Regions from separate parts of the Solibacillus kalamii genome, predicted to be linked through region 1. Evidence: riboswitches for the same ligand, from Rfam matches in the RefSeq annotation. Region 1 holds a riboswitch; the other holds the start of a gene.
The links. A riboswitch is a leader RNA that binds a small molecule or an ion and turns the genes downstream of it on or off. The one in region 1 is predicted to bind FMN.
Positions count from the first base shown of each region.

Region 2: it holds a riboswitch for FMN, as region 1 does, so the genes downstream of both, CBM15_RS15740 (ECF transporter S component) here and ribE (riboflavin synthase) in region 1, are expected to answer to the same signal.

Region 1 covers NZ_NHNT01000003.1:130,771-134,030, reverse strand. The annotation lists gene CBM15_RS07615 (VC0807 family protein) at 1-385, opposite strand, end outside; FMN riboswitch at 693-829, shown strand; FMN riboswitch at 930-1,064, shown strand; gene ribE (riboflavin synthase) at 1,185-1,820, shown strand; partial or broken gene ribB (3,4-dihydroxy-2-butanone-4-phosphate synthase) at 1,836-2,444, shown strand; gene ribH (6,7-dimethyl-8-ribityllumazine synthase) at 2,463-2,927, shown strand; gene CBM15_RS07595 (PadR family transcriptional regulator) at 3,067-3,260, shown strand, end outside.
Region 2 covers NZ_NHNT01000012.1:99,606-102,865, reverse strand. The annotation lists gene CBM15_RS15745 (hypothetical protein) at 1-549, shown strand, start outside; FMN riboswitch at 655-829, shown strand; gene CBM15_RS15740 (ECF transporter S component) at 1,073-1,648, shown strand; gene brnQ (branched-chain amino acid transport system II carrier protein) at 1,826-3,178, shown strand; gene CBM15_RS15730 (YitT family protein) at 3,230-3,260, opposite strand, start outside.

The DNA of each region.
Region 1 (3,260 bases):
GAGGATAGCCTTGCAAATAGGCAAAATCAACTGCAACATACAAAGGAAAAGGCTTTTTTATAATAAATAAAATTACATAGAGAAATGTGTAAAAAAGTCCTAAATAAACATTATTCCAAATCATTTGCTCCGCTGAACCTGACAATAAATCTACCGTAGTACCTATAAGCATCGAGCCTAAAATAAACAAGCCCGTCACATTAAACTGCCGATCTTTTGCAAAGCGGTAAACAGTATAAATTATTCCGGGAACAGTGGACATCAGCATCGCGGCATAATCACCAAAAGGTTCTCGGCCAAACTTCCATATTGCATAGGGTAAAGCTGCATAAAACAGTAGTTCTATAAAGATAAGATATTTATTCGACTGTGAATTATTAGCCATAAAAGCCTCCATTACCGTAAAAAATGTTTTGTTATATTACTGAAGATTATCCGACGCTATATTTTATAAAAATAAAACCTAAAAAAGCAACCAAGCAAATGAAAGACACTTAAAATCAGCTTTAATAACTCCTTTCTATTTTCTGTAATATTATGTATATTCTTCTACGCATTACCTTGAGTAAAGTTTCAAAATTTTAATAATAGAGGGGTAGAGGTAAAAGGATTGAAGGAACAAAAAGTAAGTAGGTGCTAAAATACTATTAGCTTTTTAAAATATTTATGTTACAATAACTTTCAAATAAAATAATTTCCTTCGGGGTCGGGTGAAATTCCCAATCGACGGTGATGAGTTAATCTCTAAGCCCGTGAGCCACTTTTTGTGTGCAGGATTTTGGTGCAAATCCAAAGCCGACAGTTATAGTCTGGATGGGAGAAGGAATGGCAACACATTTTTTAAAAATTTGATTTTAAATGTGATTTTTTGCTATACACTTTTCCTGTCGCGCCTTTGTGACGGGATTTTTTATTTTATTGAAAAAAATAATTTCCTTCGGGGTCGGGTGAAATTCCCAATCGACGGTGATGAGTTTAACTCTAAGCCCGTGAGCCACTTTTGTGTGCAGGATTTGGTGCAAGTCCAAAGCCGACAGTTATAGTCTGGATGGGAGAAGGAAGCAATGTCAGCAGTTTTTTGAAAAATAACTTCAAAAAGCTTATTTGATGATGCTCAATTTTCCTCTCATCGAACTCCGAATCCAATCGGGGTTCTTTTTTAATTTTAAAAAGAGGTGAGCAGGATGTTTACAGGAATCATTGAAGAACTAGGGACGGTTGAATCGATCAGCCAGTCCACACAAGCGATGGAACTAGCCATTCGCGCAAACAAAATTCTAGACGATGTTCAACTCGGGGACAGCATTGCCGTTAACGGTGTCTGTCTGACAGTGAAACAATTCTCGTCATCCGTATTTTTAGCGGATGTTATGCCAGAAACCGTCAAAGCAACGAGCCTCCAGCAATTAGCAGCAGGTATGCCTGTCAATCTGGAACGGGCAATGTCGGCGAATGGACGTTTCGGCGGGCATATTGTTTCGGGCCATGTTGATGGAATTGCAACAATTCAACGGAAAAGACCCGTCGCCAATGCAGTTTATATTGATCTGGCGATGGAAAAGCATTTGATTGCAGAATGCATCAAGAAAGGCTCAATTACAGTGGACGGCACGAGTTTAACAATTTTTGATGTGACAGACACATTCATTACCATTTCCTTAATCCCTCATACGTATGAGCAGACTGTATTAGGCTATAAAAAGCCGGGAGATGTTGTAAACATTGAAACAGATCTAATCGGAAAATATGTAAAAAAACATTTACAAAATCAAACGGAAAGTACAATTACAATGGACTTTTTGCAACGTACAGGATTTTAGAGGAGTGGTGACAAAATGAATACAATTGAAGAAGCAATTCATGCATTGAAAAACGGTGAGATTATTATTGTATCAGATGACGAGAACCGTGAAAATGAAGGAGATTTTCTAGTTTTAGGAGAATTCGCTACACCGGAAAATATTAATTTCATGGCGCTTTATGGAAGAGGGTTAATTTGTACACCAATTTCATCTGCAATTGCAGAAAAGCTTTCCCTTCATCCAATGGTGCAAAGCAATACCGATACATATCAAACAGCTTTTACGATTAGTATCGATCATATCCATACAACAACAGGTATAAGTGCATTTGAGCGTTCTAAAACGATGTTAGCATTACTTGATCCTGCAACAAAACCGGAGCATTTTCATCGTCCGGGCCATGTGTTCCCGCTCATTGCAAAACAGGGAGGCGTGTTGGAGCGTCGCGGGCATACGGAAGCAGGCGTCGATCTGGCGAAGCTATGCGGTTCGAATGAAGTCGCAGTTATCTGTGAAATTATGAACGAAGATGGTTCAATGGCCCGCATGCCGCAGCTCAAAAAGATAGCACAAAAACATAACCTGAAATTTATTACTATCGAAGACTTAGTTCAATATATAAAATTAACTACCGTACTGGTATAAAAAGGAGTAATTAAAATGGGAAAAACATTTGAAGCACAATTATTCGGAACAGATTTGAAAATCGGAATTGTCGTAGGGCGATTCAATGAATTTATTAATGATAAATTATTAAGTGGTGCAATTGACGGCTTAAAACGTCATGGTGTTGACGAAGCAAACATTGATACAGCATGGGTTCCAGGTGCTTTTGAAGTACCGTTTGTAGCAAAAAAAATGGCTGAAACAAATAATTATGATGCAGTTATCGGTTTAGGTACGGTCATTCGCGGCTCTACAACTCATTATGATTATGTATGTAACGAAGCAGCAAAAGGAATTGCAAAAGCGGGCTTGGATACAGGAGTTCCGGTAATTTTCGGTATTGTTACGACTGAAAATATCGAACAGGCAATTGAACGTGCTGGTACGAAAGCAGGCAATAAAGGCTACGACAGCGCAATGTCTGCAATTGAAATGGCAAACTTGAATAAAATGTTTTAATAAATATTAGTGCATGCCACTCCAAAAAATTTGGGGTGGTTTTTTCTTTGCTTTCAATAACAAGTTTACAAATAATTTCATGTAGATTATTATTACGTTATACGATATATCGCGTGACATAATAGTTGGAGGAATGTATATGTCTTATAATGGCGGACCGATGACTGAAGCAATGTATTACGTATTATTGACTTTAATGCGTCCAAATCATGGTTATCAGTTAATGCAATCCATTACAGAAGTATCAAAAGGCCGTTTAACAATGGGGCCCGGAACGTTATATGGTGTCCTATCACGAATGCAAAAAGACGGATTAATCGCATTGGCAAAAGA
Region 2 (3,260 bases), on a different contig from region 1:
GGAACAGCTTCCTTATCGAATTATCTTGGTTCACTTGTCGATACTTTCAGTGATGCATATACGGAAGTGCAAATAGAAAATATCTCAGGAAAACCAATTTCCTTCGATCATATTGGAGATGTAAATGAGCCGTTTCTATTAAACGATGAGAACGCTCAATATAATTATTTTATGTATCAGATGCGCAATGGGGCGGTATATTTAAGTCCGAATTTCCGAATGAGCTTTACAAATGTGGAAGAAGCAATCAAAAATATGACGGTGGAAGCGAACGATATATATAGAACGGTTATATTGCCAGGTGTATATTTAAAAGTTGAAGACGCTGAATCAGTCGTTACGATTACATTTGAAGAGCCTTTAAACTTGGAGAATTACGAGCCTGCACAAGCAATGCGAATGATTGAAGGGTTAATAATGACAGCGGCAAGTTTTGATAAACAAGTCAAATTCGAAAATATTGTACAGGAACAATGGGGCGGTTTTGATTTCACAAAACCAGTGGAGAAGCCGATTGCTGCAAATCGTATCCATTATGAATTTCAATAATCCAAATTAATTTACTAGGAATTGTAAGCAATGGGCTTTACAATTCCTTTTTTTTATATATAATAAGAATTGTAGCAAGGTAATTGTTACATAAATTTCATATTGATTCATCTTCGGGGCAGGGTGTAACTCCCGACCGGCGGTAATAAAAGTGATAACCTCTGACCATTTACTTGGAGGAAGTTATGTCAAACTTTTCGAGCCCGCGAGCCACTTTTTGTGTGCAGGATTTGGTGCAATTCCAAAGCCGACAGTATAGTCTGGATGGGAGAAGGTGAAGGTACGGTCGTCATTTTTTGAAAATGCCGTGCTTTGCAGTACTTATTTTCAAGTTCCTTATTTGTTGCGGAATATTTTTTCGTATACAAAAATCAGGAATTGCTGCAAATGCACTGATAGACCCTTTATTTAAGTGTGCCTATTTCTCCCTTATGCTCTATTTGAGTATAAGGGTTTTTTCATGGAATGATTTGATACGTCCTTTCTTCTTGCGAGATGGAATCAGCAAAGAGGAGAGATTTATATGCAAAAAAGAAGTTTAAAGTTACGATCATTCGTAACAATCGCAATGCTGAGTGGAGTTTCATTTGTTCTAATGTTGTTAAACTTCCCACTACCATGGTTCCCGGTGTTTTTACAAATTGATTTCAGTGATGTGCCAGCATTGATTGCGGCAATTACAATGGGTCCTGTTGCGGGTATTCTAGTTGAACTTGTCAAAAATGTGCTTGACTGGATTTACACAGGGGCTCCTGAAGGGATTCCGGTAGGTCATATGGCAAACTTTGCTACAGGTGTATTATTCATTTTACCAGCTTACTATATTTATAAAAAATTCCCTTCTGCAAAAGGGTTAATGACAGGCTTAGTTGTTTCTACGGTTGTTATGTCACTAGGAATGGCAGCATTAAATTATGTGGCGTTCTTACCGCTGTATACGTACTTACTAGGCTTCGAATATAATATGTACGAAACGATCGTACTGGGTATTTTACCATTTAATATTGTTAAAGGAATTATGATGATTGTTGTCGTGACGATGCTTTACCGTACAATGCGTGTATGGATTGAAAATCAGCGCCGACAATATTTGGCTTAATTAAATAATAAGATTCGGAGCGATGTCGTAAAAGTGTTAACTTTATGACACCGCTCCTTTTATATTTACTATTACTATTGTCATTCTGTTATAGGGCTGATATGATATTGTACATTGTTAAGAAAATTAGGACGTTTCATTAAAACACCATGAAATGACATCTTGGGAGAGAATATGATGGACAAAAAAATACCATTTTCAACCTATGCAGTAATCGGAACGATGCTGTTTGGTATGTTTTTTGGAGCGGGAAATTTAATATTTCCGATTCAAATGGGGCAATTGGCAGGAACGAATTATTGGTTTGCGCTAATTGGCTTTTTAGTTACGGCAATTGGTTTGCCGTTTTTAGGAATTCTGGCAATCGGATTGTCGGGAAGTAATGGATTGCGTGATTTGGCAAGTAAAGTACATCCGATGTTTGGATTGTTTTTTGCATTGGCTTTATATTTAACGATCGGGCCGTTTTTTGCAATTCCACGTACAGCAACAGTACCGTTTGTCGTTGGATTTGAACCGTTTATCGATCCTTCACAGGCAACATTGTGGCTAGCGGTATTCAGTTTTATTTTCTTCGCGATAGTTTTTTACTTTTCGTTAAATCCGGCGAAAATAATGGACATTATCGGAAAATACTTAACGCCAGCTTTTTTAATCTTTTTATTTGTATTAATCGGAATTAGTCTATTTTCTCCAATGGGGAAATTTGTTGAGCCTGCTGGGGCCTATATTAACGAGGCGTTTATGACAGGATTTAAAGAAGGGTATAATACGATGGATGCACTTGCTTCACTTGCGTTCGGTATTGTAGTCATCCATGCGATTAAACGGACAGGTATTACAGATAAAAAAGAAATTGCAAAAGCGACTTGGAAATCGGGTATTTTTGCAATGGCATTAATGATGCTAATATACGGTCTGATTGCTTACATGGGAGCATCAAGTGTAACCGCAATAGGTACATTTGAAAATGGCGGGCAAATTTTTGCGGCTGTTGCTGATCATTACTTCGGCTCATATGGTGCGATTTTGTTGGCAATTATTATTGTACTTGCATGTTTGAAAACGAGTATTGGGCTCATTACTTCATGCAGTGAGTTTTTCCATGAAGTGTTTCCGAAAATCAGCTATAAGACATTTGTAGTGATGCTATGTGCTGTTTCTTTTATCATTGCGAACTTTGGGTTAACGAATATTATTACATATGCGATTCCGGTGTTGATGTTCCTTTACCCGCTGGCAATTGTGTTAATAATCCTGGCACTTTTAGGACCGTTGTTTCACTATAAAAAACCTGTATTTACAGGTGCGATTGTGCTGGTATTCTTTATTAGTATAATTGATGGATACAATGCATTGATCGGTAGTGTACCGGCATTTGAAGTAAGTTTGTTGTCCTCTATTTCAACGATCTATGCGGACTACTTGCCGCTTTATTCAATTGGCTTAGGATGGATTGTACCGGCTGTAGTTGGGGCGGTTATCGGATTATGTATTCCGAATCGCAGCGGTGAAGTAAATACGAATTAAAAAATGGGTGTGTAAGAGGAAAAATTTCCTTTTACACACCCGTTTTCTGTTTTAGTGGATATTTTGTTTTTTGAAGTTTCCA